One region of the Rhizobium sp. AG207R genome, then DNA from elsewhere that is predicted to be linked to it. Evidence: predicted binding sites of a transcription regulator. Region 1 holds the regulator's gene; each other region holds the start of a gene.
The links. The regulator PhoB, encoded in region 1, activates phosphate uptake and scavenging genes when phosphate is short. The targets are predictions, from matches to a motif close to TGTCATNNANCTGTCAT.
Positions count from the first base shown of each region.

Region 2: a site for PhoB is predicted at 4,759-4,775, ahead of JJQ51_RS02485 (DUF47 domain-containing protein). Genes of this name have one in related genera too.
Region 3: a site for PhoB is predicted at 2,665-2,681, ahead of JJQ51_RS30835 (inorganic phosphate transporter). Genes of this name have one in related genera too.
Region 4: a site for PhoB is predicted at 6,267-6,283, ahead of phnF (phosphonate metabolism transcriptional regulator PhnF). Genes of this name have one in related genera too.

Region 1 is NZ_JAEPVT010000002.1:675,533-683,540, forward strand. Features, by position in the region: gene argF (ornithine carbamoyltransferase) at 1-651, opposite strand, end outside; gene JJQ51_RS07240 (aspartate aminotransferase family protein) at 725-1,924, opposite strand; gene JJQ51_RS07245 (GcrA family cell cycle regulator) at 2,349-2,876, shown strand; gene phoB (phosphate regulon transcriptional regulator PhoB) at 2,966-3,649, opposite strand; gene phoU (phosphate signaling complex protein PhoU) at 3,681-4,394, opposite strand; gene pstB (phosphate ABC transporter ATP-binding protein PstB) at 4,445-5,260, opposite strand; gene pstA (phosphate ABC transporter permease PstA) at 5,276-6,610, opposite strand; gene pstC (phosphate ABC transporter permease subunit PstC) at 6,607-8,008, opposite strand, start outside.
Region 2 is NZ_JAEPVT010000001.1:576,274-584,281, reverse strand. Features, by position in the region: gene JJQ51_RS02510 (inositol monophosphatase family protein) at 1-351, shown strand, start outside; gene ugpB (sn-glycerol-3-phosphate ABC transporter substrate-binding protein UgpB) at 508-1,818, shown strand; gene ugpA (sn-glycerol-3-phosphate ABC transporter permease UgpA) at 1,886-2,767, shown strand; gene ugpE (sn-glycerol-3-phosphate ABC transporter permease UgpE) at 2,777-3,625, shown strand; gene JJQ51_RS02490 (sn-glycerol-3-phosphate import ATP-binding protein UgpC) at 3,625-4,677, shown strand; gene JJQ51_RS02485 (DUF47 domain-containing protein) at 4,819-5,436, shown strand; gene JJQ51_RS02480 (inorganic phosphate transporter) at 5,436-6,440, shown strand; gene JJQ51_RS02475 (hypothetical protein) at 6,473-6,658, opposite strand; gene JJQ51_RS02470 (response regulator) at 7,018-7,401, opposite strand; gene JJQ51_RS02465 (PAS domain-containing protein) at 7,398-8,008, opposite strand, start outside.
Region 3 is NZ_JAEPVT010000017.1:121,707-129,714, reverse strand. Features, by position in the region: gene JJQ51_RS30845 (helix-turn-helix domain-containing protein) at 1-180, shown strand, start outside; gene JJQ51_RS30840 (MucR family transcriptional regulator) at 351-800, shown strand; gene JJQ51_RS30835 (inorganic phosphate transporter) at 1,010-2,617, opposite strand; gene JJQ51_RS30830 (GCG_CRPN prefix-to-repeats domain-containing protein) at 2,858-3,166, shown strand; gene JJQ51_RS30825 (hypothetical protein) at 3,232-3,852, opposite strand; gene JJQ51_RS30820 (CbtA family protein) at 3,887-4,627, opposite strand; gene JJQ51_RS30815 (CbtB domain-containing protein) at 4,640-4,849, opposite strand; gene JJQ51_RS30810 (histidine phosphatase family protein) at 5,092-5,658, shown strand; gene JJQ51_RS30805 (SURF1 family protein) at 6,204-6,968, opposite strand; gene cyoD (cytochrome o ubiquinol oxidase subunit IV) at 7,154-7,558, opposite strand; gene cyoC (cytochrome o ubiquinol oxidase subunit III) at 7,555-8,008, opposite strand, start outside.
Region 4 is NZ_JAEPVT010000005.1:258,367-266,374, forward strand. Features, by position in the region: gene JJQ51_RS13685 (cation diffusion facilitator family transporter) at 1-236, shown strand, start outside; gene JJQ51_RS13690 (LysR family transcriptional regulator) at 244-1,146, opposite strand; gene JJQ51_RS13695 (FUSC family protein) at 1,312-3,261, shown strand; gene JJQ51_RS13700 (acyltransferase family protein) at 3,267-4,433, opposite strand; gene JJQ51_RS13705 (class I SAM-dependent methyltransferase) at 4,564-5,385, opposite strand; gene phnF (phosphonate metabolism transcriptional regulator PhnF) at 5,486-6,244, opposite strand; gene JJQ51_RS13715 (extracellular solute-binding protein) at 6,467-7,714, shown strand; gene JJQ51_RS13720 (carbohydrate ABC transporter permease) at 7,724-8,008, shown strand, end outside.

The DNA.
Region 1 (8,008 bases):
GGCGCCGGCGACCGCACGGTCTGCATCATGCGAGAGCATGATTTCGGCGCCCTCGTTGCGGGCCCAGTTCAGATAGTGATCCTTCGGCTCAGAACCAAGGGGTACCGCCATATTCATGCGATAGCCGAAGCGTGCCGCACCCTCGATCAGCGAATGCAGCACGTTGTTGCCGTCGCCCGTCCAGGCAAGCGTCTTGCCCTTGATCGGGCCGCGATGCTCCTCGAACGTCATGATATCCGCCATGATCTGGCAGGGATGCGTATCGTCGGTCAGCGCGTTGATGACCGGAACGGTCGCATGTTCCGCTAGCTCCAGCAGGCGCGAATGATCGGTCGTGCGGATCATGATCGCATCGACATAGCGCGACAGCACCTTGGCCGTATCGCCGATCGTTTCGGCGCGGCCAAGCTGCATTTCGGTGCCGGAGAGGAACAGCGTCTCGCCGCCCAACTGTCGCATGCCGACATCGAACGAAACGCGGGTTCGGGTGGACGGCTTCTCGAAGATCATCGCCAGCATCTTGCCGGCGAGCGGCTTGTCGGCAGTGCCGGCCTTCTGCGCGCTCTTTCGCACGATCGCGTCATCGATGATGTTGCGCAGATCGGCAGCCGGAACGGCAGAGAGGTCGAGAAAGTGTTTCGGAGAAGCCATGTCCTTACCTGTGCTCCAGAAAAAACAATAACGCCCGCGTGGGGCAGGAACGCCCCGTCAGCGGGCGTTGAACTCAAGCCGATTTCTTGGTGCGGGCAGCGCGCGCACGCTCGGCGGCACGCTCCAGGCGGGCAAGACCTTCGCGTGCTTCTTCGGCGGTGACGACCAGCGGCGGCAGAAGGCGGATGACGTTATCGCCGGCCGGCACGCCGAGCAGATGCTCGGCACGGATAGCCTGCAGCAGCTCTGCCTGCGGAATGGCCGCCTTGATGCCGAGCATCAGACCTTCGCCGCGAACGTCCTCGATGATGTCAGGAAAACGATCCTTGAGCGAGGCGAGCCCCTGGCGGAAGACCAGCGAGACATCGCGCACATGCTGCAGGAAGCCTTCGGCAAGCACGATATCGAGAACGGCATTTCCGACCGCCATGGCGAGCGGATTGCCGCCATAGGTGGAACCGTGGGTGCCTGCCTTCATGCCTGAGGCGGCTTCTGCCGTCGCAAGGCATGCACCGAGCGGGAAACCGCCGCCGATGCCCTTGGCGACAGCCATGATATCAGGCTTGATGCCGGCCCATTCATAGGCGAAGAGCTTGCCAGTGCGGCCGACGCCACACTGTACTTCGTCGAGGATCAGCAGCAGGCCATGTTCGTCGCAGATCTCACGCAGCCCGCGCAGGAATTCGTTGGTGGCCGGACGGATGCCGCCCTCGCCCTGAACCGGCTCGATCAGGATTCCGGCCGTCGCATCCGTGATGGCGGCGCGCACGGCATCGAGATCGCCGAATTGTACCTGATCGAAACCCGGTGCCTTGGGTCCGAAGCCCTCGATATACTTCTCCTGGCCGCCGGCGGCGATGGTCGCGATGGTGCGGCCGTGGAAGGCGCCCTCGAAGGTGATGATGTGGAACTTTTCGGGATGCCCCTTGGCGAATTGATAGCGCCGCGCCGTCTTGATGGCGCATTCCAGCGCCTCGGCGCCCGAATTGGTGAAGAATACCTTGTCGGCGAAGGTCGCTTCCGTCAGCCGCTTCGACAGCTTCTCCTGACCGGGCACCTCGTAGAGGTTCGACAGGTGCCAGACCTTGTCGGCCTGGGCCTTCAATTCGGCGACGAGATGAGGATGGGCGTGACCGAGCGAGTTGACCGCGACGCCGGCTGCGAAATCGAGGTAGCGCTCGCCATTTTCGGTGACCAGCCAGACGCCCTCGCCTCGCTCGAACCGTAACGGAGCGCGCATATAGGTGTCATAAAGCGGCGTGGTCTCGGCCATGGCCATATCTCCTGATCACAACTTTAAGGACCGATCGCTTCGATTTGATGAAACGGGTCCGAAAAAATCAAAAATGCCGCCTTGCGGCGGCCCGGGCACTATTGATGTTTTGCATCGCGATGTCAACAAAACTGGCGTTTTAGCAGGTGCGAGATAGCGCTTGCGGGCAAAAGAGATAGGTTCGGCGGCGCCTATTGCAGAAATGCCACGCCTAGGCAGCAAGTTGGGGAAAACCTCGAAATCGATTCCTCAAGATTCTCGCGACTCTTGTCACGGAGTCAGCCTCACACTAGGTTAAAAAGCAATTGCTAGACTGCATGCGGCGGAACTAGTCACCACAATTTTAGAGCGTTTCGCGCCTCGTTCCCATGCGAGGCAATGGTGAGGGATTCTGCCATCGGAAACGCGACAGCGGAGACAGGGCATGAATTGGACAGACGAACGCGTCGAGAAGCTGAAAAAGCTATGGTCCGAAGGGTTGAGCGCCAGCCAGATCGCTGCGCAGCTCGGTGGCGTGAGCCGTAATGCCGTTATCGGCAAGGTGCACCGCCTGAACCTTCCTGGCCGAGCGAAGGCGGGCGGCACGGCAACCGCGACGCGCACGCCAAAGCGCAGTGCCGCGGCTCCCCGCGCAACGACCTACGGCTCGCGCGTCGCTACCCGCACCGTGGTCGCCCGCCAGCAGGGTGCAACCATGCTGAAGGAAGAGATCGAGATAGATTCCGTCAATGAAATTCAGTATCGCCCGGCATCGAACGTCGTCGTTCCGATCTCCCGCCGCCTCGGCCTGACGGAGCTGACGGAACGCACCTGCAAATGGCCGGTCGGGGACCCGCTGAAGGACGACTTCCACTTCTGCGGCAATGACAGCCCGGATTCGTCCCCCTACTGCACCTATCATCAGCGCATGGCCTACCAGCCGGTGCATGACCGCCGTCGCAACAACGGCTGAAAGTTACCGCAAGACAAAGAGAAACGGGCCCCTCGAGGCCCGTTTTTCTATTTCCGCCGCTATTTAGTAACACCCGAGCGGCGAGCCGCTCAGGCTTCCATGGAATAGCCCGCGCCGCGAACGGTGCGGATGACATCCTGCATATTGGAGAAATTGAGCGCCTTGCGCAGACGGCCGACATGGACGTCGACCGTGCGTTCATCGACGTAGATATCGTGCCCCCATACGCCATCGAGCAGCTGCGAACGCGAGAAGACGCGGCCTGGCGAGGACATCAGGAACTCCAGCAGGCGGAATTCTGTCGGCCCCAGCCGGACTTCGCGGCTCTTGCGGTGGACGCGATGGGTTTCGCGGTCCAGCTCGATATCGCCGCAACGCAGCACCGTGGAGAGAACCTCCGGGCGGGCGCGCCGCAGCATCGCCTTGACGCGGGCCATCAGCTCCGGCGTCGAGAACGGCTTGACGACGTAATCGTCCGCGCCGGTCGAAAGTCCGCGCACGCGCTCGCTTTCCTCGCCGCGAGCCGTCAGCATGATGATCGGCAAGCGCTCCGTCTCCGGCCGCATACGCAGCCGGCGGCAGAGCTCGATGCCGGACACGCCGGGGAGCATCCAGTCGAGGATCAGGAGATCGGGGATGCGCTCCTGGAGACGCAGCTCGGCCTCATCACCTCTGAGGATCGTGTCGACCTCGAAGCCTTCGGCCTCAAGATTGTAGCGCAGCAGAACGCTAAGCGCTTCCTCGTCTTCTACAACAGCAACTCTCGGAACCATGCGCCTATGGTCTCCTTTCTTCGCTTCCAGATTATTCCGTCACTGCGCCGACGGTGTTGGCGGTATCGTCCTTCGGGCGCTCGCCTTCCGGCTGAGCACCGGTCGCCATGTAATAGATCGTCTCGGCGATGTTGGTGGCATGGTCGCCGATGCGCTCGATGTTCTTGGCGCAGAAGAGAAGATGCGTGCAGGTGGTGATGTTGCGCGGATCTTCCATCATGTAGGTCAGCATCTCGCGGAAGAGCGAGGTGTACATGGCGTCGATTTCCTCGTCGCGTTCGCGGATCGACACGGCCTTATCGGGCGAGCGGGTCGCGTAAACATCAAGAACTTCCTTGAGCTGGCTCAGTGCCAGTTCGGAGAGGTGTTCGATGCCACGAGCGAGACGACGCGGCACGCCCGTGCCCTGAACGGCGATGACGCGCTTTGCGGTATTCTTGCCGAGATCACCGACGCGCTCCAGATCGGAGGCGATGCGGATCGAGCCCATGATTTCGCGCAGGTCCGCTGCCATCGGCTGACGACGAGCGATGGTGACGATCGCCTTGTCACCAACTTCGCGCTCGGCATGGTCGAGAACGACGTCGTCGGAGATGACCTTCTGGGCCAGGGCCGCGTCGCTGTTGACGAGAGCGCGTACGCTGTCGCTAACCATCTGCTCGGCCAGGCCGCCCATTTCGGCAATGCGGCGCGTCAGAAACTTCAGGTCTTCGTCATAGGCAGAGAGAATGTGAGTGGAGACCATTTTTCTATCCTCAAGTGAACTGTGTGAAAGGAGCCGCGCGCCTGCCATCATCAACCAAAACGGCCCATGATGTAATCCTGCGTGCGGAAATCGTCGGGATTGGTGAACATCTTATCGGTGTCGTTCTCCTCGACCAGGTGGCCGAGATGGAACATTGCGGTACGCTGCGAGACACGAGCGGCCTGCTGCATGGAATGCGTCACGATGACGATGGTGAAATTCTCCCGAAGCTCGTGGATGAGATCCTCGACCTTGGCGGTTGCGATCGGATCGAGCGCAGAGCACGGCTCGTCCATCAGGATCACCTCCGGGCTGACCGCAACGGCGCGCGCGATGCAGAGGCGCTGCTGCTGGCCGCCCGACAGGCTCGTGCCGGCGTCATGGAGCCGATCCTTCACCTCACCCCAGAGACCGGCCTTCTGCAGACTGGTTTCGACGATATGCTCGAGATCGGCCTTCGAGCGATGCAGGCCATGGATGCGCGGGCCGTAGGCGACATTCTCGTAGATCGACTTCGGAAACGGGTTGGGCTTCTGAAAGACCATGCCGACGCGGGCGCGCAATTCCACGACATCGATGCTGTCGTCGTAGACATCCTGATCGTCGAGCGTGATCTTGCCGGTGACGCGGCAGGTCTCGATCGTATCGTTCATGCGGTTGAGGCAACGCAGGAAGGTGGACTTGCCGCAGCCGGAAGGGCCGATCAGGGCCGTGACCGTATTGGCGCGGATCTTCAGATTGACGTCGAAGAGCGCCCGCTTGTCGCCGTAGAACACAGAAACGTCCTGGCCGATCATCTTGTAAGGGATCGTCGTCATCTTCTTGGCCAAGGCTCTTTCGCTGGCAGCTTCCGTCATCATGTTCATTTCGTGCGCCCTCCCTTACCAGCGCCGCTCGAAGCGGCGGCGCAGCAGGATGGCGCCGATGTTCATCGCGACGAGGAAGAAGAGGAGCACGATGATGGCGCCGGACGTTCTTTCGACGAAGGCCCGCTCGGCTTCGCTCGCCCACATGTAGATCTGCACCGGCAGCGCCGTCGAGGGATCGAGCGGCGATGCCGGATAATTGGCAACGAAGGCGACCATACCGATCAGAAGCAGCGGCGCGGTCTCTCCGAGCGCATGGGCAAGCCCTAGGATCGTGCCCGTCAGAATGCCAGGCATCGCGAGCGGCAGAACATGATGGAAGACCATCTGCATGCGCGATGCGCCAAGACCGAGCGCTGCGCTGCGGATCGACGGCGGCACGGCACGCAAGGCCGAGCGCGTGGCGATGATGATCATCGGCAGCGTCATCAGGCTCAGTACAAGGCCGCCGACCAGCGATGCCGAGCGCGGCAGCCCCATCATGTTGATGAAGACCGAGAGACCCAACAGGCCATAAACGATCGAGGGGACGGCAGCGAGATTGTTGATGTTGACCTCGATCAGATCCGTCAGCCGGTTCTTCGGGGCGAACTCTTCCAGATAGATCGAGGCGGCAACGCCGACCGGCAAGGCAAGTACGAGAACGGTCAGCATCAGGTAGAGCGAGCCGATCAGCGCGACACCAAGCCCGGCGGCTTCCGGCCGGCTCGAATTGCCCGACAGAAAGAGACCGCTGTTGAAGGCCTTATGAAGCGCGCCGCTTTCGCTGAGTTGCTTCATCCATGCGACCTGGCGGTCGGAAATCTTGCGATCCTTCTCGCTGACGGTCAGATCGATCTGCCCCTTGTTGGCGGAATCGATGTTGGCGCTGGCCAGGAATGTGACGCTCTGTGTCGTCCCTATGATAGAGGGGTTGGCAACGACTCTGTCGCGCAACACGATCCTGGCGCTGTCCGACACCATCGCCATCGCCTCGCGTACAAGCGTGCGATTGGCCGGATCGATGCCAAGCGCTTTCACCAACGCATCGCGCACCAGTACGGGGTAATTGGCAGCGATCAGCACCTTCGGATCGTTCATGCGCTTACCCGTCGGGTCGATTACCTTCTCGGTGAATTCGATCGGCAAGGTGATCGAAGTCTGGACAAAGGCGGTATAACCAGTGCGGACCACGGTCGAGACCAGGATGATAAGGAAGACGAGACCGAAGATGACGGCGGTCATCCCATAGGCGCGAAAGCGACGCTCGGCGGCATAGCGCCGCTTGATGCCGATATCTCGGTGCACAGACGCACCCGGCGTCAGACCGCGCGGCATGTTGAGCTGAGAGGAAGATACGACGCCGCTCATTCGTATTGCTCCCTGTATCGACGGACAATGTAGAGCGCATAGACGTTGAGGCACAGCGTCAGGCAGAACAGCGTGATGCCGAGGGCGAAGGCGACGAGCGTCTGCGGCGAGGTGAATTCCAGATCGCCGGTCAGCTGATTGACGATCTTCACCGTGACCGTCGTCATCGGCTCGAAGGGATCGAGCTGCATGCGCGCGGCAACGCCTGCGGCCAGTACCACGATCATGGTTTCGCCGATCGCCCGCGACGCGGTCATCAGCAGCGCGCCGACGATGCCCGGAAGAGCCGCCGGCAGGAGCACGCGCTTGACCGTTTCCGACCGCGTGGCGCCGAGGCCCAAGGAGCCGTCGCGCAGCGAGCGCGGCACCGCCATGATGATATCGTCCGACAGCGACGAAACATAAGGGATAAGCATCACGCCCATGACAAAGCCAGCCGTCAAAACGCTCTGCGCCTCGATGAAGCTTCTGTAGTTTCCGGTCATCAGCCCGTCTATCTCGGCGGAGATATCGCGCAGGAAGGGGCCGACTGTGACAAGGGCGAAGAAGCCGTAGACGATCGTTGGAATGCCGGCCAGAACCTCCAGCATCGGCTTGGCGATGGAACGGACGCGAGCCGAGGCATATTCGGCCATGTAGATCGCGGCAAACAGGCCAATAGGCACGGCAAAGAGCATGGCCACGAGCCCGATATAAATCGTACCTGCCAGGAGCGGGATCAGACCGAAGGTGCCCGAGGTCTGCGCGCCGGCGCCGGTGAAGCGCGGGTCCCAGACGGTGCCGAAGAAGAACTCGCTGGCCGGCACTGCGCTGAAGAAACGCGCCGCCTCCGAAAGCATGGAAACGACGATGCCGACCGTTGTCAGCACCGCAATGGAGGAGGCAACGATCAGAGCTCCGAGAATGACCTGCTCGACCCGGTTGCGGGCGCGAAAACGCGGCGCAATCGCGCGAAGACCATGGACTGCGCAAAGCAACGACAGGACGATCGCCGCTACCGACATGATCATGCGGCTCAATTCACGCATGCCATTATATCTATTCGCGGCCTCGATCATGTAGCCCGTGGGGCGTACGGCGAGTGGAACGCCCTTCTGCGCCAACAGCAACTGAAGATCGGCCTTGCCGCCATCAACGTCGGCAAGCTCCTGGCTATCGAGCATGCGCATGCCACGGGCGATGCTGCGCACCATGCCGTAGCTGAGATTGAGCTCAGCCGGCGGCAGAGACTGAACCTCCTCGGGAAAGGATTTGGTCACCAGGCGGTCGATGACGATGGGACTGACGATCAGCCAGGCGCAGATGAGTGCCAGGGGCGGAAGTACCGCCCATATGGCGGCATAGGCACCGTGATAGCCGAGCCGGGAATGCATGGACGAAGACCTGCCGCCCGACAGC
Region 2 (8,008 bases), on a different contig from region 1:
GATGTATCGCGCAACATCCGTAACGCCGTGACCGGCATCGGCGCCAACAACCATGTCTCACCGGCCTTTGTCGCGAAGATGGTCGAGCAGGTTCTCGAAGCCGGCGGCAATTTCATCCGCAACGGCTCGGGCGCCTTGATGCTCGCCTATGTCGCCGCCGGCCGTTTGGTCGGCTATTACGAACCCTATATGCATGCCTGGGATTGCCTGGCCGGCTATTGCCTCGTGCAGGAAGCCGGCGGCTGGTACCATCCCTTTCCGACGGAAGGTGAACGTCTGACCAAGGGATCGGTGGTTCTGGGTGCCGCCCCGGGTGCGATCGATGATCTTAAAAAGATAGCTGGCTTATAAGTTTTCCCGGTAGACAACAGCCGAGTAGGCATTAGTTTAAATGAACGCGCTTGCAAATCTGCCGCCAAATCGGGTGGCCACGCTGCGCAAAGCGGACTGGCTGATCAAGGAGGGTTAGCCAATCGTTTCATGGAAGGGATCATAATGGGAGGAAAAATGCCTAATCGCCTCGCGTGGAGCTGCCTTGTAGCGGCTGCCATTTCATTCGGAGGGACGTCGCACGCGCTTGCAGTGACCGAACTGCAATGGTGGCATGCCATGTCGGGTGCCAACAACGAAGTCGTCGAGCAACTGGCCAAGGAATTCAACGACGGCCAGAAGGACTATAAGATTGTTCCGGTGTTCAAGGGCACCTATCCGGAAGCGCTGAATGCCGGTATTGCGGCGTTTCGCGCCAAGCAGGCGCCGGCGATCCTGCAGGTCTTCGACGCCGGCAGTGGCGTGATGATGGGTGCGGAAGGCGCGATCATGCCGGCGGCTGAAGTTCTGAAAAAGGGCGGCTATACATTCGACAAGTCGCTCTACCTGCCCGGTATCGTTTCCTACTATTCCAAGCCGGATGGCACGATGCTGTCCTTCCCCTATAATTCGTCTTCACCGATCCTCTATTACAACAAGGATACCTTTAGGAAGGCCGGGCTCGACCCCGAGCACCCGCCGAAAACCTGGCCGGAGGTTTTCGACGCCGCCAAGAAGATCAAGTCGAGCGGGGCATCGGCCTGCGGCCTCACCTCGACCTGGCTGACCTGGATTCAGACCGAGAATTTCGCCGCCTGGAACAATATCAGCTATGGCTCCAACGAAAATGGTCTCGGAGGCACCGACGTCAAGCTGGCGTTGAATACGCCTCTCTTCGTCCAGCATTTCCAGTCGATCGCCGATCTCGCCAAGGATGGCACCTTCCGCTATGGCGGCCGCACATCGGAGGCAAAGCAGCTCTTTACCTCGGGAGAATGCGGCATTCTGACGGAATCGTCGGGAGGCCTCGGCGACATCATCAAGAGCGGCATGAATTACGGTATTGGCCAATTACCTTACTACGAAGGCGAAGGCCGCCCACAGAATACCATTCCCGGCGGCGCCAGCCTCTGGGTGTTTGCCGGCAAGAGCGACACAGAATACAAGGGCATTGCCGAATTCTTCCATTTCCTGTCTCAGACCAAGATCCAGGCACGCCTGCATCAGGTTTCCGGATACCTGCCGGTGACGATGGCCGCCTATGAGGAAACAAAAAAATCCGGCTTCTATGACAAGAATCCCGGCCGCGAAACGCCGATCCTGCAAATGCTCGGCAAGGCGCCGACGGCCAACTCCAAGGGCGTTCGCCTCGTCAACCTGCCGCAGGTACGCGATATCATGAACGAGGAGTTCGAGGCGATGCTGGCCGGCAAGGAAGATGCCAAGACGGCGCTCGACAAGGCTGTCCAGCGTGGCGATGCCGCTATCCAGCAAGCCATTGGCAATTGATGGGCTGATGCGATTTGACCCGCGGCCGACAAAGCTGCGGGCCGTTTTCTCGTCCTAGGAGATCGCCGTGCAGCGCGTTGTCTTTCCCAACAAGATCCTACCCTATTTCCTCGTCGCGCCACAAATCGTCCTGACGATCGTGTTCTTCTTCTGGCCGGCAAGCCAGGCGCTTTATCAATCGACGCAGCGCGAAGACCCTTTCGGACTGAAGAGCGGCTTCGTAGGGCTTGCGAATTTTCGCACCATCTTATCCGACGAGACCTACCTGCATTCCCTCCAGGTGACGGTGATCTTCAGTATCGCGACGGCGCTGCTGTCGATGAGCGTCGCGCTCGCGCTTGCAACCGCCGCCGACAAGGTGGTGCGCGGCCAGACACTCTATCGAACGCTGCTGATTTGGCCTTATGCCGTCGCACCCGCCGTCGCCGGCATGCTCTGGCTCTTCATGTTCAATCCTGCAATGGGTACCTTGGCCTATATCCTGCGTCGCAACGGACTTGCCTGGGACCCCCTGCTGAACGGCAATCAGGCCATGGTGCTGGTCATCATCGCCGCCGCCTGGAAGCAGATTAGCTATAATTTCCTGTTCTTCGTTGCCGGACTGCAGGCAATCCCAAAATCGTTGCTGGAAGCCGCATCCATCGACGGCGCCCGCGGCAACCGGCGCTTCTGGACGATCGTCTTTCCCCTGCTTGCGCCGACGACCTTCTTTCTCCTGGTGGTCAACACGGTCTACGCCTTCTTCGACACCTTCGGCATCATCCATGCCGTCACCGGCGGCGGGCCGGCGAAGGCGACGGAGACCCTCGTCTACAAGGTCTACAATGACGGCTTCGTCAATCTCAACCTCGGCTCTTCCGCGGCTCAGTCCGTCATCCTCATGGTGATTGTCATAGCGCTGACGGCATTCCAATTCCGCTTCGTCGAGAAGCGTGTGCATTATGCGTGAGGATTACCGATGATCGAAAAGCGTCCCGTCGCCAATCTCATCGGCCATCTGATGCTGGTCATCGGCATTATCATCGTCGCCTTCCCGATCTATTACACCTTCGTTGCCTCGACGATGACGTCGGCCGAGATTTTGCGGCCGCCGATCTTCCTGCTGCCCGGCGGCCATTTCGTCGAGAACTATGGCGAGGCGCTGAACGGCGGTGTCGAGCGCGTGGTCGGCGTCAGCCTTGAACGGATGCTCTGGAACACGTTTGTTGTCGCTGTCATCATCGCCGCCGGCAAGATCGCGATCTCCTTTCTCTCGGCCTTCGCCATTGTCTTCTTCCGCTTTCCGCTGCGGATGGTGTTCTTCTGGATGATCTTCGTCACGTTGATGCTGCCGGTGGAAGTACGCATCCTGCCGACCTACAAGGTCATCGTGGATCTCGGCATGATCGACACTTATGCCGGCCTGACCCTGCCGCTGATGGCATCAGCGACCGCGACGTTCCTGTTTCGGCAGTTCTTCTTGACGGTGCCGGGTGAACTCCTTGAAGCCGCCCGCATCGACAATGCCGGCCCATTCCGCTTCATGCGCGATATCCTGTTGCCGCTATCGAAAACCAATATCGCCGCCTTGTTCGTGATCCTCTTCATCTATGGCTGGACGCAATATTTGTGGCCACTATTGGTCACGAATGACGCGAAGATGTCGACGATCATCATCGGGCTCCGGAAGATGGTGGATTTCGCCGACGCGGCGACACCGTGGAATTTTGTGATGGTAACGGCGATCTTGGCGATCATTCCGCCCATCCTCGTCGTGGTGCTGATGCAGCGCTGGTTCGTCAAAGGTCTGGTGGAGACGGAGAAATAATGGCCGGGATCACTCTCAAGGACGTCCGCAAAAGTTACGGCGGCAACGTCGACGCGATCAAGGGCGTGTCGCTCGATATCGCCGATGGCGAACTTATCGTCCTGGTCGGGCCTTCCGGCTGCGGCAAGTCCACGCTCCTGCGCATGATCGCAGGCCTTGAAGCCATCACCTCAGGCGAAATCAACATAGGCAGTCGTATCGTCAATCGTCTGGAACCCTCGGAGCGCGACATCGCGATGGTCTTTCAGAACTATGCGCTTTATCCGCACATGACGGTGCGACAGAATTTGGCATATGGCCTGAAGAACAGGAATGTCCCAGCAGCCGAAATAGACCAGCGCATCCAATCAGCGGCACGATCGCTTGAAATCGAACCCCTCCTTGAGCGCAGACCACGTCAACTCTCCGGCGGTCAGCGGCAACGCGTAGCGATGGGTCGTGCCATCGTGCGCGAGCCGGCGGCGTTTCTGTTCGACGAGCCGCTTTCCAATCTCGATGCCAAGCTGCGGGTGCAAATGCGTGTCGAGATCAAACGGCTGCAACGATCTCTCGCGACCACGAGCGTCTATGTCACCCATGACCAGATGGAGGCCATGACGCTGGCCGATCGCCTGGTCGTCTTGAATGGCGGACGGATCGAGCAGGTCGGCACACCCATCGAGCTCTATGAACGACCGGCCACGACCTTCGTTGCGACCTTCATAGGCTCGCCTTCGATGAATCTTCTGAAACCTACCGAAAACAGCACAATTGTGCTTTCGCCTGACAGCCGCCTTGGCGCCGCTGACATGACGGTCGGCGTCCGGCCCGAGGATCTTCACCTGGCCGGCGGTGCGAGCGATGCGGCTTTCAGCGCGAAAGTGCGTATCCAGGCGGTGGAGCTCGTCGGGGCGGAGAGCTATGTCTACGGCACCCTGGCGGACGGCCAAACCGTCGTCTTTCGAGTTTCGGGGCGGTCCCGGCTCGCAATGGACACAGAATGCGTGGTTACCGCTTCCGCCGAGAGCCTGCATTTCTTCGACGGTCACGGGAACCGATTAGACCGCGCATAAGCAGTTCAAATCTTGTGATGAGGCTGTCAGAGAGCGCCGTTTTGGGGATGTCTCGGCTTTCCATGTCGGGCCTCCTCATTTATGACGGATTTATGACAACGCCTGTTTGGAGTGCGGAAAGTGAACTGGTTTCGTAGACTGATGCCGAGAGAAGACCGGTTTTTTGATCTTTTCTCTCGACATTCGCGCACGATCGTCAGCGCGGCGGAAGCTCTGAACGAATTGCTGGCCGGCAAAGACACGGAGCAGCACTGCCAGCGCATTGTTGAGCTCGAGAACGAGGCCGATGACATCACGCGCGAAGTTCTGCTTGCCACTCGGCGCAGTTTCATCACGCCCTTTGACCGTGGCGACATCAAGGATCTCATCATGTCAATGGACGATGCGATCGACATGATGCACAAGACGGTCAAGACGATCCGGCTATTCGAACAGGACAGCTTTGATCCCGGTATGCAGGAAATGGGCAAGGCGATCGTCGAGGCCGCAAAACTGGTAGCCGAGGCAATCCCTCTCCTTGATCGCATGAGTGCCAACTCTTCTCGCCTCAGCGCGCTCACCGAAGAGGTTGTAAAGGTCGAAGGTCGCTCCGATGAGCTACATGATCAAGGTCTAAAAGATCTCTTTCGCCGATATGGCGGCACCAATCCAATGGCATACATCATCGGCAGCGAGATCTTTGGTGAATTGGAGAAGGTCGTCGACCGTTTCGAGGATGTTGCCAATGAAATCAACGGCATCGTAATCGAGAACGTCTGATGGAGGCCACTCTCGCTTTCCCATTGCTGGTGGGCCTCATCGCGGTGGCATTGTTCTTCGATTTTTTGAATGGGCTGCACGACGCAGCCAACTCAATTGCCACCATCGTCTCGACCCGGGTCCTGCGACCGCAATACGCCGTGTTATGGGCCGCATTCTTCAATTTCATCGCTTTCCTGTTCTTCGGGCTCCACGTCGCCGAAACCCTCGGCACCGGCATTATCGATCCCAACATAGTCACGCCACAGGTCATCTTCGCCGCCCTGATGGGGGCGATCATATGGAATATCGTGACTTGGGTACTGGGCATCCCATCAAGCTCGTCGCATGCTCTGGTCGGTGGCCTCGTAGGTGCCGGCGTGGCGAAGATTGGCATGGATGCCATTGTTTGGTCCGGCCTGCTTAAGACGGCCGGTGCCATCGTCATGTCGCCACTGCTTGGCTTCGTGCTCGCGCTCTTCCTCGTGCTATGCGTGACATGGATATTCGTTCGCCAGACGCCTTTCGCCGTCGACAGCACCTTCCGCGTCCTGCAATTCGTCTCCGCTTCTCTCTACTCCCTCGGCCATGGCGGAAACGACGCCCAGAAGACCATGGGCATCATCGCCGTACTGCTCTACTCCCAAGGTCATACCGGAGCGGAGTTCCACGTGCCCCTGTGGGTGGTGTTATCCTGTCAGTCCGCGATGGCGCTCGGAACACTGTTTGGCGGTTGGCGGATCGTGCACACGATGGGCTCGAAGATCACGAGGCTCAATCCAATGCAGGGCTTTTGCGCTGAGACCGGTGGCGCCTTGACCTTGTTCGCCGCGACATGGCTTGGCATCCCGGTCTCGACGACCCATACGATCACGGGCGCAATCGTCGGTGTCGGCGCCGCGCGGCGGATCTCGGCGGTTCGATGGGGATTGGCGAGCAATATCGTCGTCGCATGGATAATAACCCTGCCCGCGGCGGCGGCTATCTCGGCAATAGCCTACTGGATCACGAACTGGGTGGGATAAAGCCGCCAAGCCCTATTGCGCAACCGCGAGGTTCAGTCCCCTTGCCCGCCGGCATCGTCCTTGTGCTTGTTTTTCTTGGAAGACGGCTTCTCTCCCTTTTTCATGACCGGCGGGATGGCCGGCCTTTCGACCGCACCGGTCGCGCCCTCGGTCTCCTCATATTTCGCTGGTCGCGAGCGAGGGGGATCCGTCATCTCTTCATGTTTCCGCTTCTTCATGACAGCCCTTTCCAGGTGGTCATCCGCCGGACGGAACTATTCCGCGTTGAGATGGTTCCCAAGCATCGTCTGGATGATCGAAAGGCTTGGCATTTCGGATCTCGAATAATGTCGTTTTTCCGACGATATTGCTGCCCCACCTCGACGAATAGTTGTGCTTAAGAAGATCTGAACCATCTACCTTCGGTCGTTCGACTGTTAACCAGCCCGCGGCGGAAGCGCTGACACTGAGCCAGGGATGGCGTGTCGCTGGTGTCATCCCATTCGCTGGTATTCCAGATCGCCTCAAAGGAGTAGCATGCCAATCGACGCGGTCACGTTCGCGGCGTTCACTTGACGGATCGCCGCTTTATCCATCGTCAGCGGCTAAAGAAGGATTGAACGACGTCCACAAGACGTTTCATGTCGGTGGGCTTCCCGAGATTGAGTGCCTTGGCCAAAACATCATGCCGGGCAAGTTCCGCCGCATCGCTTGCACTGGCGAGGACGAACGGGATATCCCATGATTTTAAAAGGAAAGCGACCGGAGTAACCTTCTCGCTGCCGAGAGTGACGTCCAGAACAGCGGCATCCGGACGTTGGCTCCTCAGCAGGTCGAGGGCTTGCCCGACCGAGCTCGCCGGGCCCAGGACCTCGAATCCGCTACTGGTCAACACGCTTTCCAGCTCCAGGGCGATAAGGAACTCGTCTTCAACCACAAGAACGATCCTGCCAAGAGCCTTGTCATTTTCAGGTTCGCTCATGAACGTTTCCAAGGGAGCTTGATGATGGCAGTCAAACCTTTTGGATTGAAGTTAAGTTCCACCGTTCCACCAAGATGTCGGCAAGTGCCTTCGATCAGCTCGGTACCGTAGCCTCTTCTCGTCGGCGGCATGATCGCGGGGCCGCCCGTTTCGCGCCACCGGCATACGAAATAAGAGCGGCTCTCCGGCACTTCCTCCAGTGACCATTCGACATGCAAGGCACCGCTTGGGGCGGATAGCGCGCCGTACTTCAACGCATTCGTTGCCAGCTCATGGAACATCATGCTGACTGGCACGATCTCCGAGCCCCGAATCTGCACTCTTGGCCCCTGGCAATGGAGACGATCCATTCCAGGCTCGCTGACCGATTGCCTCAGCAGGGTTTCAAAATCGGTCGTTTCATTGATGGCCGCGATCTCCTGGGCATGAAGAGTGACCTCGAGGCGTCCCAGGAAACGATCACGGTAGTCAACGGCCGTCAGATCTTCCGCATTCATCTGCATCGCTAGCGATCGCACGACCGCGAAAAGGTTCTTCATCCGATGGCGTGTTTCCGAAATGATGAAATCCTTCTCGGCGTCGTGCCGCTGCCTTTCCGTCACATCGT
Region 3 (8,008 bases), on a different contig from region 1:
AAACTTATTCTCCAGACGCTGCAGCATTGCGGCGGAGATCCCACTCATACGGCGTTCATGCTCGGCATGCCGCTCGTCACTCTTTGCAACAAGCTGGCGGTCTACTTCTCGGACTCCGCCGGCGAACTGCCGCAGACCGCTGCGGATATGGGATACGGAGCGAAAAGCTACCGGCTGTGATTGCGCACGCATTTCATGCGGTCGCATTGTACCCCGGTTACCAAACCGGGATCGCGCCCCTGGAACAGGGCGCAAATCGAAACGGCGCGCTGCCCGGCTGCGGGTATCGCGCATGATGCAATTCGAGCGGGGCGGCGCACGAGGAACCAAATGAGATCCGGGAAAAGATCATGGATTCTTTCAGCGAAAGAAAAGACCCCGCCCCCCAGAAGACGCCTGCTTTGTTCGATGGCTGCGTGAAGATCGTTTCGGCCTATGTCAGCCATAATGCCATCCCTGTTCACAGCCTCCCCAGGCTTATCAAGGATATTCACGAGGCGCTGCAAACGTTGGATGGGTCGGCTTCGATCGTCGATCGAAGCAACCTGGTGCCGGCGGTGGATTTGAAGAAATCGGTAACAAACGACTACATCGTCTGCCTCGAAGACGGCAAACGCTTCAAGACCCTGAAGCGCCATTTGCGCGTGCATTATGGCATGACGCCCGAGGAATACAGACAGAAATGGGGACTTGCTCCCAACTATCCGATGGTTGCTCAGAATTACGCCAACCGTCGCTCGGAACTTGCCAAGATTTCCGGCCTCGGTGCGAACGGCAACAAGAGGGAAGGCGTCGGCTGAAGCAATCCGTTAACAGGCGCCTCATGCGCTCCTGACGGCTCGGCTTCGATGCTCCGTGGGAATGCAGGCGGATCTCGCGAACGCTTTCAATGCGTTTTGCGATGCCGGTCGCAGTGCCGTGTCCGTCGGCGGAATGCTGCAAATGAAATGACGCCCCGTCAGGGGCGCCATAGTCTTATCGAGAATGTTCGACGTCTTTATCGCGACGATTAGAAGACCTGGCGCAGCACGACGAACAGCACGAAGGCAAGCGCGATCGAGGCCGGCAGCGTTAGGATCCAGGCCATCAGCATGTTGCGCACGGTCGACCATTGCAGGCCGGAACCGTTGGCGGCCATGGTGCCGGCGACGCCGGAGGACAGGACGTGCGTGGTCGAGACCGGCAGGCCGAGATGGTCGGCAGCACCGATCGTCAGCATGGCGACGACTTCGGCGGCGGCACCCTGGCCGTAGGTCAGGTGCGTCTTGCCGATCTTTTCGCCGACGGTGACGACGATGCGCTTCCAGCCGACCATGGTGCCGAGGCCGAGCGCCAAGGCGACGGCAACCTTCACCCAGAGCGGGATGAACTTGGTCGCGTGATCGACGGCGGCATGATAGTTCGTGACGGCCTTCAGGTCGTCGGCGCTCATCGGCAGCAGCTTCTGCTTGTCGATGAGCTTCAGCGATTCACCGATCAGGTAGATATCGTTACGAACGTTGCCGACGAGCCCGTTTGGCAGCTTCTCGACGCTTGGATAGGCGGCGATCTCGGCGCTCGTGGCATGAATGTATGCTTGAAGAGCCGGCGTCGTCGCGTCCGTCCAGGTCTTGGTCTTGACGGCACTGCTGACAGCGGCCTTCGGATCGGCCGGAGCGGCAACGCCCGGTTTCACGTACTTGCCAAGCACGGTCTCAACCTGCGTTGAGGCAGCCTTGTAAGCTTCGAGATAGTTGACATCGGGTGTGCGGTTCAGCGCGAAAGCCGTCGGCACGAGGCCGATGAGGATAAGCATGATGAGGCCCATGCCCTTCTGGCCGTCGTTCGAGCCGTGAGCGAAGCTGACGCCGGTGCAAGTGAAGATCAGCAGGCCGCGGATCCAGATCGGTGGCGGCGTATTGCCTTTCGGCGCTTCATAAAGCTCCTTGTTGCGGATCAGCACCTTGGCGACCAGCAGCAATATTGCAGCTGCGGCAAAGCCAATGATCGGCGACAGGAGCAGCGACATGCCGACGTTGCTTGCCTGTGACCAGTCGACACCGCTGGTGGCGGAGCCGGCGGGTGCCAGGAACTGGTTGGCGAGGCCGACCCCGATGATCGAGCCGACGAGCGTATGCGAACTCGAGGCCGGCAAGCCGAGATACCAGGTGCCGAGATTCCAGATGATGGCGGCGGTCAGCAGGGCGAAGACCATGGCGAGACCGGAGCCGGAGCCGACTTGCAGGATGAGTTCGACCGGCAGCAGCGCCAAGATGCCGAAGGCGACGGCGCCTGAAGACGTGAGAACACCGAGGAAGTTGAAGAAGCCCGACCAGATGACGGCGAACTCAGCCGGCAGCGAGCGCGTGTAGATGACGGTGGCGACGGCGTTGGCAGTGTCATGGAAGCCGTTGACGAATTCGAAGCCGAGCGCGATCAGCAGCGCCAGCCCAAGCAATATCCACGGAACTGCGGCTGCTTCGGCAAGATCGCTGCCGAGAGCGTAGGCGACATAGACGAGGCCGGCCAGGACGACGATGCCGAAGAGCGGCAGAAACCATTTTGCCGAGCTGCCTGCGCCATGAATCGGATGGTCGGCATTGCCGCCTTCCGCATTGTTTGAAACGAGGTCGACCATCCCGAACTCCTTTATTGCAATGGATATTGCCGGTGTAAGCCTCGTTCATGAAACTCTCGTGACGCGGGAACAGGCTGCGGCGAACTGCAAATGGGGGCGGTGGCAAACCCGTTTGACTGCCGAGAGGTTCTCGGGCTGATCTTGATTTTGCCGCCAAAAGGCCTTTTTCGGTTCAGCCGGCGTTCATACCTTCGGGGGTTAAATCCCCCATGTAAGGGACTTGGATAGAGGGCCATTAATATGAGATCGTCCGTGATTGCCATTGCTGCCTTGTTCGGCAGCCTGGTTGTATCTTCGGCAGAGGCAATGCCTATCCCGGCCGTTGGGTCAACGGCCTCAGTGCCGATTGTGAAAGTCGACTATGCCTGCGGTCGCGGCTGGCACCTGACGCGCTGGGGCGAATGCCGCCCCAATCGCTGGGGTCCGCCGCCTCGGCGCTGGGGTTACTACAGGCCGCCACCGCCGCCGCCATGGGGCTGGCACGGCCACCGCCATCATCGCGATGGCTGGGGCGACGGCCGCTGGCGCGATCGTCCGCGCTACTGGTAAGATCAGAAGCACCGCCGCATCTTGCGGCGGTGTTTTGTTGAGGGCAGTTCCGAAAAAATGCCTTCCTAAGGCTGAGCTTGCAGCCGTAACGCGCGCGCTCCGAGCCAGAGCCCTGCAAGAACGAGCAGGCTGGCCGATAAGATCGCGGCAAGGCTTTTCACATGGAGTGCGATATCGGCAAGCGCAGGCCGGATGAGATCGGCCGTGTTAAAGCTCTCGCCGCTGAATTTGCACAGGACGAGCGAGAGATTGTTGCGCACGAGTGCTGCGTCGATATCAGAGACGAGATCGACGACCGATGCCTTCTCCACTCTCATGGCACGCATCTGCAGCAGCACCGCTTTCGCTGCAGCGAGGTAAGCATGGGAGCATTCGTTAAACGGGCTTTCCTCATCACTGACGCTGCCCGGCATAAGGCCCCAGAGGCAATAGGCGCGCTGGATCTGCGCGAAGTTCAGGAGACGGCGGAAGGTTTCGTCGGTATCCGATATGCTCTCGGCAAGCGAAATGATCCGCCCGTAATAGGGAGCGATCACAGCCATCTCGCCATGGGTGAGACTGGGAATCGGGATGCCGGCCTGGCTGCCGGAGGAGCCGCCATGCGCCGCGACCGAAGCCGGCCAGCTCGACAGCATGAGAAAGATTGCAAGCAGGATGGCGCCTGGATGTTGGCGTGCCCCGCGCATGTTGCCATGCGCGGGATGCGATCTACTTATCACGCTAGGCCCGGCGCAGGCTGGCATTGCGGTAGCGTGTCTGCGGCAGTTGGCGTTCCGCCCAGGCTCCAAAGGCAAGGCCGAGCGTCGCCCAGAGAATGGCGTGCATACCGAGCGACGTGATGCGGAAGCGCCAGAGTACGACGGCCGAGAATTGCTCGGGCACTTCGTTGATTGAGGGAAGCAGGTATTGGATCAGCGCGATGAAGACGATGTAGCCGATGCCGGCAATGATCGCACCGTTCCAGGAACCATAACGTGCCGCCAGCCTGCGACCGAAGCCCACGGCGACGATCATGCCGACGATGGAGGCAACGATCATGATGAAGAACAGCTCGGTTCTTGCGCCGATCGTATCGGGATTGCCGACGGCCGGCGGGTTTGCCGGATATTTGATGTCGGGCACGAGCGAGATCGTCATGAAAGCGGCGAGCGCGAGCAGCGCCGCCGTGCCGCGCGCACCCAAGGGGCTGATGCGGCCGTAGACGAACGAGAAGACCAGTGCGAACAATCCGCCGATTGCGGTCGAAAAGATCACGCTGCCGGTGAAGAGGCCGATGCCAGCCTGCGTGGCGCGGCTGACGATTTCCGGCTCCGGCGCTTCGCCGGCCGCCTGCGCGGCCTTTTCCTCAAAGCCGATGGCCCAGTCGACCAGCGGTTCGCCGAAGATGTGGGCGAAGGCAAAAACGAAAATACCTGCCAGGGCCCCGACGATCATGCCGCGGAGCAAAAGACGTCCAACCATGTTCTTGACCCCTTAGTGGCAGGGGAAGCCGAGCAGGTGACGGGCGTCATGCACGAATTCGTGCACATACATGCCCGAGATGAGCGAGGTCGCGCCTTCTTCCGCGCCGATGAAATAGATCGCGAGCAGCATCAGCAGGCCGGCGAAAATGGCCCAGGGCAGGATTTGGCCGAGCGGAATCGGCTGCGGAACTGCGGATGGGGCGAAAGTGGTGTCGGACATTGTATTTCCCTCGTTAAGAAAAGCGCGTTCCATTTGCGGAAGGGTTCTTGCGGGAAGGGTCTGGCTCTCGAGGGCGAAGTTTCCGTCATCGATTACAGTGGCGCGACCGCGCCGGGATTCCACCGGCTTCCACACCCGCAAGTGCAAGTTTATAGCTATCTGCAAATATAATTGTCAATCAAGCGCCACTGCGATGCGAAATCGCGACAAGAGCGCACCAGGGGATGGAATAGAGGAGTTTCATGAAAACGCGTTTGAGCTGGATCTGCCATGGGGCAACGCAAGCCAATCGGAATGGCTGCTTTCCGGATGACGAACCCTTGGAGGCGAAGGCGGCTCAGCAGGCTCAATCCTTATCCTTCAGGCTGGGGGCGATCGATCGGGTCTGGGCGAGCCCGGCTCTGCGCGCGCGCCAGACCGCCGCGGTCCTCGGTCTCGACGCTATCCCGGATGTCGCCTTGCGCGAATGCGATTATGGCGACTGGCGGGGGCAATCACTAGCCGAACTGCATGAAAGGGATGCGGAGTCCCTCGCGCTCTGGATGACGGACACGTCGGTCGCGCCGCATGGCGGCGAAGCCCTCTTGTCGGTCATGAAACGTGTCAGCGAATGGATGGGAAATCATATCGAGGATGCCGGCCATATCGTCGTCATCACCCATGCGAGCGTCATTCGCTCTGCCGTTCTGCAGGCCTTGCAGGCGCCGCCTGCGGCATTCTGGGCTGTTGATGTCGAGCCGTTCGGGATTGTCGAAATGACGAGCGACGGCCGGCGCTGGCAGCTTCGCTTCCCGAAGATATCGATCTAAGGTCTGTGGGATTCACATTGGCTTGATGTGATTCAAGCCTTTGATGGACCGCTTATTCTGACTGACACCCAATGGGCGAAGATGGCGTCGTATTGTCTGCAACCAACCGATCCGGTACGTAGCGGCAGTGACAAGCTGTGTTCGGCAGGCGCTTACGATTCGCTGGTTTCGTTATTTCTTCTTTCCTTGATCATGATGCCATTTGATGGCGAAGAACATGCCCGTGCCCAACACGAGAACTTTGAACGTAATGAAGACTATAGGGAACCAATCCATTATTTTGAATATTTCCAGGCTATTACTTGACACTATCTATCGTGAGGAGCGCTAACTCAAGACTGCTGCTTCAGCACCTTCATCTTTTGTTCAAACCATCGCCGAATCCAACTTCGATCATAACATTCCCATCCACACGGCATTAATGGTGCTATCACCCATCTCGCCGCAGCCGCCCTTAATTCACGATGAATCTCCACAGACCTTTGAGTAGTTTCAGCAAAAGCGCGGTTTCGCGTCGGAAATTACGTGAAAGCAAAGGGTGGCGATCAACGAGCCACTTTTGCCCGCTGCCGCTCGAAATAGACGAGATAGACTGCCAGCCCTAATGTCATGGCGGCCAGTCCGTACCAGGTGATGGCATAGACGAGATGGCTGTTGTGGAAGGTGATCTGCGTCAGCCCGCCCACGGGCAATCCGCCGGGATTTTTCGCATCGTCGGCATCGATGAAGTAGGGCGCCACGTTCTGCAGCCCCCGGGCCTCGGCGATGGCTGCCACGTCGCGCGAATACCAGCGCTCCTCCGCCGGCACGTTTGAACGCAGCAGCGTGCCTTTGGGCTCGCTGATACGCAATAGGCCGGTAACGGTGGTCTCACCGGAAATCTCGCCTTCGGCGCGCGTCGCCGGATTGCGCTTCTCGGTTGGCACGAAGCCACGGTTGACGATGATGATCGTGCCATCTGCAAGCTTTAGCGGCGTCAGCACCCAATAGCCTGCGCCGAGAGCGGTCGAGGCATAGACCTGCACTTGCTTGTCATTGAGGAAAGTGCCGCTTGCCTGGACATGCTTGTATTCGGAGTTTTCGGCCGTGACGTCCGCCCACTCTGCGGTGCTGGGAGCCGGAACCGCCGGAGCATGCACGCGTGCATCGACCCGGGCGATCAGATCCAGCTTCCAATGCAGCCGCTTCACTTGCCAGGTGCCGAGACCGATGAGGAGGGCCGTCAGAAGCAGAAGCAGCGACACCCAGATGACCAGGGTCAGCGTCGTCCGCGGCTTGCCCTGAGAGGTGTTCGAGGAAATATCGGTCATGGCGCTGATCTCCGGGGAGGCGCTGCCGCATGATTTCGGGAGGTTCAATTCTCTTCGCTGAAGATCATGCGCGGTCGGGAAGATTTGGCTGCGGCTTTCGGCATTTCAAGCATGCAACGCGCAGCACCCGGCGGATTTCACGCCGGAAGAGGGCGGGCCTTCGCCTGAAGGCCCGCCGTTCGAATTTACGGCATGTTGCGCATCATCTCGGGCGACATGGGCATCATGTTCGCGTTGAGGTGATGCATGACCCAGAGCGAGCCGGACAGCGCGATGATGACGATCACGATCGTAAAGATCAGCGCCATCATGTTCCAGCCGCCTTCTGAGCGGGTGTTCATGTGCAGGAAGTAGATCATGTGCACGACGATCTGGATCGCACCGAGGATCATGACGATCGCTCCGGTGACGGCCGGATCGGGGATGACCTTGGCCATGACCAGCCAGAAGGGAATGGCGGTCAGGATGACGGAGAGGATAAACCCCGTCATGTAGCTCTTGAAGGTGCCGTGCGCCGCCTCGTGGCCGCCATGGTGATCGTGGCCGTGGGCGTCGCCGGAATGATGCAAATGGTTAGCGTTCGAGCTCATCCGAGAACTCCCATGAGGTAGACGAGAGAAAACACGCCGATCCAGACGACGTCCAGGAAGTGCCAGAACATCGAAAGGCACATCAGGCGGCGCTTGTTTTCCGGGATCAATCCATAGCGGCCGACCTGCACCATCAGCGTGATCAGCCAGACGATACCGGTGGTGACGTGCAGACCGTGCGTGCCGACCAGCGTGAAGAAGGCGGACAGGAAGGCACTGCGCTGCGGGCCGGCACCGTCGAGGATCAGGTGATAGAACTCATAGAGTTCGAAGAAGATGAAGAGGGCGCCGAAGATGCCCGTAATCGTCAGCCACATCAGCGTGCCCGACTTGTTATCCTTCTCCATTGCCAGCATGGCGAAGCCATAGGTGATGGAGGAGAAGAGCAGCATCGCCGTGTTGAGGGCGACGAGCGGCAGCTCGAAGAGGTCGGCCGGCGACGGGCCGGCC
Region 4 (8,008 bases), on a different contig from region 1:
GCGTCGCGACCGACATAGTTCGACGCTACAATTTCTTATCCTACCGCTCCTATGTCGCGCGGGTCGGCCGCGGCAAGCAGATCGAACTCTACTTCATCGTTCCACCGGATGGACCGACGAAGAAGCTGGAGGAATGGGACCATATCCGCGACGAAATCGGTGAAGCGATCGGCGACGAAGGGCCGGACCGCTGGCTGACGATCGCTTTTACGACGGATCCGGAATGGGCGGATTGAGCAGCCGCTACCCCCGCCAATCCTTGAACACTTCGGCGAGAAAATCGACGAAACTGCGCACCTTTCGATCCGACGTAGCGCGTCTTGGAAAGAGTGCGTTGAGCTCGATATCATCGGCTCGCTGCCATTGAGGGAGAACCGCTTCGAGTTCGCCGCGCGCAAAGTGCTGCGCGGCCAGTTGAGGCGATACCAGCGCTATGCCTGCACCGGCAACGGCCTGGCGGATGATGGTGGTTACCTCGTTCGACATCAGGATCGGCTTGACGATGACCTCGGCCACATTGCTGGCTTCGTCGAGCAAGCGCACCGTCGCCAAAGATGTGCCGGCGCCCATCATCATCACGGCATGCTCTCTGAGATCCTGTGGACGTTCCGGTCGGCCGAACCTGTCGAGATAGGCGGGGCTTGCGGCTAGGTGGGCGCGAGACCGACCGAGCGTGCGCACAGAATAGCCGGAATCGGAGAGCGGCCCCGTTCGCAATGCCACGTCGAAGCCGTGCTCGATGAGGTCGAGGGGATAGTTATCGTAAGTCAGGGCCAGCTGCACCTTTTGATAGTTCTGCCGAAACTCGCCCAGTCTTGGCTCCACGACACTCAGGCCGAGGGTATAGGGCATGAGGACGCGCAGCATACCCTGCGGCTCGATGCGCACAGCGCGTGCTGTCTGGTCCGCCTCCTCCAGGATCTCCTCTGCCCTGATGCAGCGCTCGTAATAGTCGCGCCCGGCATCCGTGACCGATACACGCCGGGTCGTGCGATACAACAATTGAACGCCGAGATCGTCCTCGAGCTGTTTTACGCGGCGGCTGACGCTCGTCAAAGGCAGCCGCAGTTGTGTCGCGGCGGCGGTGAAACTGCCGCGTTCCGCAACGCGCAGAAAAATCCGAATGCTCTCGAGGTCTCTGGCCATATTCTACCGTTTTCAGCAACAATATATCCTGAATTTACGCCATTATCCTTATTCGTCCATACCGTTATGGCTACGCGCATGACCGTGGCACCTCTCAACTCAGCACGACTATTCAGCTCCTTGGCACATGGGCTTGCGTTGCCACCGTGGTTGACGCGACCGGCAGTGGGTTTCGCGCTACGAACGACCGCAGCCTCGCTCGTAGCGCTCTACATCGCCTTCCTGCTCAATCTCGACGATCCGAAATGGGCGCCGATGACGGTCTGGATCGTTGCTCAATCCAACCGCGGCATGAGCCTTTCAAAAGGCCAATACAGAATTTTGGGCACGATCATCGGGGCCGTTGCCGCGGTGGCCATGGTCGCGCTTTTCATGCAGGCGCCGGAGCTGTTCATTCTGTCGCTCGCCCTATGGCTGGGACTGTGCACGGCGCTCGCCACCGGCTTGCGCAATTTTCGCGCCTACGGTGCCGTGTTGGCAGGATACACCGCGGCTATCGTCGCATTCGATTCCATCGGTTCGCCGCTGGAGGTCTTCGACATTGCGGTGGCACGGGTAATCTACATCGCCCTGGGGATCATGACGGAAGCGGTTTTCACCACCGTCTTCGCGCCTGGCACGCCGCTGCAGGAGACCCAGAACCGCCTGACAACATATCTCCGCCAGGTCTCCGATCTCTGCGCGCGCGCATTGCGCGGCCAGAGCAACACTTCGGGTTTCCGAGGGCTACTGACGGGCGCGTTGGAACTGGATGCCGCTGCAGAATATGCCGCCGCAAGCTCCCGTTCCGTACGCAGCCGTTTGGGCCATCTACGCGGCGCCGCAGTCGCAATGCTGACCCAGATGGCGATCGCCCAGTCTCTGCGCGAGCATCTCGCGGAGCGACCGGATCTCGATGAACCTCTCGTCGAGAAAGCAGCTATGGCACTCGACGCTATCGGCTCGGCATCACCGGTCGCTCCCAATATCATTGCCGCATTGCGGGCAGATGTTCAGATTGCACTCTCCGAAACTACTGTTGACTCCGATCATGCGATCCCGCCTCGGCTTCTGATCCTGGATCACCTCGACAGGCTGCTTGAAGCCGCCCATGGCGCACTCACGCGCCAGGCCCTGTTTTCGGACGAGAAAGCCCCCTCCTCAAGGCTAAGGCTCTCCTTCCACGTCGATCATCGCGACGCAGTTCAAAACGGTATTCGCACCTTCGTCGCCATCGTCATCGGATCCTGGTTCTGGATCGCAACCGCCTGGCCATCCGGCCCGAGCTTCATTGTCATTCTCGGTGTCATCTGCGCCCTGTTTGCCACCCGGCCCAATCCGGTGGTCGGCGGAATGGGTTTCCTCAAGGGCGGGCTCGTCGCGGTGATTGCGGCAGCGATCTGCAATTTCGCCATCCTGCCGATGCTGTCGGACTTTACCGAACTGGCCATGGTCATCGGCATCATCATGTTTGCAACCGGGCTTGCCATGCGCAACGTCCGCACTGCCGCCCTGGCAACGAGCTTTGCCTTTCTGTTTCTGGATCTGGTCGGCCCAGATAATACCAGCCGTGCCGATGCGGCTTCTTTCATGAACGGTGCCCTAGCGCTGATCCTTGGTGTGGGATCGGGCGTACTCGTCTTCACGCTGCTCTTTCCATCCAACCTGCCGGCAAAGCGGCAGCGCCTGCAACGCGCCACGCTGCGCGATCTGGCGGATATCGGCCGGTCTCCGGGCCATTGGACGAGAGAGCATTGGCTGAGCAGGACGGCCGACCGCCTGGCGGGCCAGGCCGCAGCGAATGCCGGCGTTCCCGAGAAACAGGCGGAAGACGACCTAAGGGGAATGCTTGCCGCGCTTGCGATCGGCGAGGCTGCGATCACGCTCGCCGAACTGGCAAGAGAGCACCCTCATCTTGCCAAACCACTGAACGTCGTGCTGCGTCAGCTCGGCCGCGGCGATCCGGCTCGTCTTGCAAAAGTCTCGCGCGCGGCCGCCCAACATCTTTCCTACTGGATCAGCAAGCCCGACATCTCGACCCGCCACACGCTGATCCGTGCTGCGACCCAGCTCGACACGATCGCCTCGGCGGCATTGAACCACGTCGATTACCTTCGCCAAAAGCGAACCGCCTGAAAGCGTCAGGCACTCTCGGTATCCGCTGCCGGGAGCGCCCCAGCCGATATCCGCTTGCGCCGTGCCGAGCCGAGCACGACGCTCTGCACGCGGCGCGTAAGCGGCTTCTCGATACCTCTGAAGAGCGCCAGGGCAAGCAGGGCAGCAGCGAGCGTCGAGAAGCCAGCGAACAAACCAAGCGGCAGAGCCCCTCCGATCACTTTCGCCCAAATGGCTCGCATGGGTCGCAGGATAAAGGGATGGGCGAGGTAGAGGCTATAGGAGGCATCTCCCAAAGCGACACTCCAGAGTACAGGTCTCTTATGAGGCAAAACAGGACCGATTGCGGCCGCAAGAACGAACAGAGCCGCAGGCAAACCGCTTCGCAGGAATTGCGGCAAGGCCGCATCGTTCCAAAGCGTGGAGACATGAACGAAGCCAAGAAGCCCTATGGCCACGAGCCCGAACGCAATACCCTTGCCGATCCTCACGCCGCTGCGGAAAATCAGAGCGACATAGACGCCAAACAGGAACTCCAGAATGATCGGGCTCGTCCAGAATGCTATCTGGACATGGCTGGGGTCAACGAGATTTCCGACGAGCGCCATGCCGACCATGAGCACCGACAGCCAGATGACCCCCACCCTTATCGGCAAAAGGAGCGCCAGTGCGAAGAACACATAGAACAGCATCTCGTAATTCAGAGTCCAGCCAAGCGCGAGCACCGGCCTGATCTCCCCCACGCCACGCCCGGACGGAATGAAGAAATAGGAGGCGAGAACATGGGATATGGAGCCGACGGGAACGACGAGCAGCGAGGGTGCCGCGAGCGCGCCAAGCAGCATGATACTCGTCAAAAGCCAATAGAGGGGGACGACACGAGCGCAACGCCGTAAAAAAAAATGCAGCGGAGCGCCGCTCTTGCCGAACTCCGATGCTGCAGTGTGGGTCATGATGAAGCCGGAAAGAACGAAGAAGATGTCGACGCCGAAACCGAGATTCCAGGCAGAGCCATCGACCGCTGCACGTCCTGTCGCTGCTGCAAGGATCTCTGTTTCGTGCAGAGCATGGGCGATGACCACGGAAGAGGCTGCGAGCGCGCGCAGCACCTGAAGGTTCAAGAGCATATGAGCGGATTTGCCGGCGTTGCCGCCCGCATCTCGTCCCTCAGGTATTTCCTTATAAAACCTCACCGGAAAGCTCAGCGAATATTGCCCTGGATCTCCATTTGGTATCCACGACAATATAATAACTCGTCGCCGCATGCATAAATCGGCAGCCCTGCTTTAGATTATAGTTATTCTTCAGTTAATATTTCAGACGTTAGGCAGGATAAGCCGTCGCCAGGATGATATGTGCCTGAATTTTAGCAGCAACTTCGCCGCTACCGTGTCTGGCTTCGATTGCGGCGGCGACATAGTCGGTCGCAGCCTGCAGCTTCTCCGCTTCTCTGGCTTCGATTTCGTTACGGAGCAGAGTTCCCTGACAATAAGCTACGGCCGGAAGACGCGGCGAAGATGCCCGGCTTTGCTCGGCCCTCGTTTCAATCGCAATTTCGGAGAAACCAGCGTTCTCGAGATCGCCGCGAATCCGATCCACATCGTGATAGCCATGCGGAGTGCGCGCCAGAAAGCGTGGCGGATCGTTGGGAAAAATCCGGGCAAGCGCGTTCGTGACATCATCCGCGAATATGTTCTCTTCGATGCGGTCCCAGACGTTGAAGAGGAAATGCCCACCGGGCTTCAGAACGCGCTTTGCCTGGCGGTAGGCCGAGATACGGTCCGGAAAAAACATGGCGCCGAACTGGCAAAAGACGAGATCGAAGGATGCATTTTCGAAGGGCAACGACTGGGCATCCGCCTGCTGCCATGTGATGCGGCTGTCGGGAGCCTGCCGCGAAGCGGCGTAATCGAGCATCGGCTGGTTGAGGTCGGTGACGACGTAGTTTGCACCGGGGGATAATTTCGGCGCCAATGCGCGGGTGACAACGCCGGTGCCTGCAGCGATTTCCAACACTGCGTCGGGCCGCAAGGACGCTGCTCGCTGGGCTATATCTGCCGCATAAGGCTCGAAAATCAACGGCACCATATGGCGGTCGTAATTTTCCGGAATCGAGCCAGCGAATAGCTTGTCTGCCTCCAACATCGCATCACCCGCTGCGCGCCTGAGAAAGCCCGATACTAGCATATCGCAGCAGACGCGTCATTCAGCTCTGAAGAGACCCAATCGCACAGAACCGGTCTATTCAGCCCGCGTCACCGCGCGCAAGCACGTCCAGAAGCTGGCTGGTGTTGTCGATGGAGAATTGCACGCGCTCGCCCGGCCAGACGGATTCCGAATAGGAAATCGGCGTGCCCTTGAGATCGACATCCACCTTTCTCGACACAGCCACCGGCTGAGACATGGACTGGCAGAGCTGTTTCGCCTCTTCGCTTGTCGGCAGACGGACGACGATATCCGTGCGCAGGCGGATATAGTCGGGGATGCCGTATTCGGCCAGAATGACGGTGACGCTTCGCCCGCTGCGCCGCGCCTCGTCGAAACCTGGAAAACGGCGCACCGGATAGTAAGCATGCGAATAGTTGATCGGCTCCTCGTCGGCAAAGCCGCGGCGGACAATATGATAAACCGGCTCACCAAGTGGAAGCCGCAAAGCCTCTGCGATCAATTCCGAAGCCGGGACAACCTCCTCATGAATGGCCTGACCGAGCGGTTCTCTGCCTTGATCGAGCAGGTTCTGGGAAAAGCGCGTGCGTTCGGACAGGCGATAGTCGAGGCGACTATCCCTGACGAAGGTTCCGCGCCCCTGCTCGACCAGCACGAGCCCCCGGCTTTCGAGACGGGAAATGGCGCGCCGTATGGTGTGCCGTCCGACGCCGAAACGTTCCATCAGGTCGGATTCCGTCGGAAGCTGCGCCTTTGGTGACAGGCGACCGGTCAGGATATCCTCCGCAATATCGCTCTCGACCTGTTGCCATTGCCCGTGCAGCAATTTCTTCTCCATGCCTGCCTTCCGAATTCAACCATGTCATTCGAATGTCATATATCGGCTACAGCATCGATTTTCAATCTGTGCCCGATATCGGAAATCCAACAAACAGCAGCCAAAGTCAATTTTACCCTCGAGCTTTAGCGCTTAGCCACGCTTTCCTTCATATGGGTGTCACTCGCCATCGTTAGGTAAATATCCGAATGTTTTATTAATCATTCGGATATTGAGGATAAGATGGTAAGACTTGATCGTCGTCAATTTATCGCGGGCACGACCGCAGTCATCGGCACATCAATCGCTATGACCGGCAAGGCCCGGTCCGCCGACGCGGCTATCGAGATTTCGAGCACCTGGGGCTCCGACAAGCCGTTCCAGAAGGTTGTCGACGCTTTCAATGCTAAGCAGCTCGGCATAACCGTTACCAACCGTTTCGACGGCGACTATGAGGCCGTGACCGCCAAGGCGGTCGCGAGCGTCGCCGCTGGCCGTCCGCCGGCCATGATGATCACCGGCTGGAAGTTCGGCTATTTCGCCAAGCGCACGCTCGGCGCCCGCGACCTTCGCGAGATCAATTCCGCAAAGGCAGAGGCAATCCTCGCCAATTTCCGCCCGTCGGTCCTACCACTGGTCAGCATCGACGGCGCCGTCATCGGTCTTCCCTGGGCGATGTCAACGCCGATAACCTATATCAACAGCGACATGTGGAAGGCTGCCGGCCTCGATCCCAATCTGCCGGAAACGCCTGATACCAAGTGGCTCTACGAAGGCGCCCGCAAGCTCGATGCGGCCCTGAAAGGCAAGCATCCGACCTATCGCTCACCGATCTCCCTCTCCAACAACGAATGGACGAGCCAGTCCTTCATCCAGAATGCCGGCGGCTTCATCATCGATCCCGATGGCAAGTTGGCCCTAAACAGCGCGGAAGCCATCGCCGGCATGACCGAATATTGCGCCCCGGCCCATGAAGGGCTTTGGCTTCCCGTCAGCGACAAGGAGCAGACGGCCGCGTTTCAGTCCGGCGCACTTGCGATTTGCACAACCAGCTCGACCGCCGCCGTCACCTTCCCCTTCGGTGCGGCAAAGGCTGTCACGACCAAATTCCCGGGGCTTCCGGGACATCAGCGCAAGATGAACAGCGGCGGCAATTTCCTTGCCATTTACACGCGTAACAAGGAACAGGCGGAGGCCGCTCTAGCCTTCCTCGAATTCTGCGCATCGAAGGAAGGCCAGACGCTTTGGTCTCAGACCGGCTACCTCAACACCTCGACGCACGACATTCCGCTCATCAACGAGTTCATGAAGCCGGCGGCGGCTCAGCTCGGCGATGGCCTGACCGCAGAGACGATCTGGCCCGGCAAGCGCGGCCTCGAAGGACAGGCCGTGTGGCGCAAGTGGGTCTCGCGTATGCTGCTCAAGGAAACGACGGTTGCCGACGGTATCAAGGGTGCTCATGACGAGCTTGCTGGGCTGATTTCGGCATAGGTTCGCATCATGCCATTTCGTCTTCGATCGCTGGCCCCCTACCTCTTCGTGGGGCCAGCCGTTTTTTCCGTGGCGATATTCCTCTATGGCCCGCTGATAGCGTCGATGTTGTTATCGGTGGTCGACTGGAATCTGCTGTCGGCAGACATCCGCTTTGTCGGCGTCGATAACTACGCGTCCATCTTCGACAATCCAGATTTCCGCATGGCGGCCTGGAATACGCTGCTTTACTGCACCGTCCTCATCCCGGCCGAGATCGTCATCCCACTGATCTTTGCGGTCATGCTGCATTCG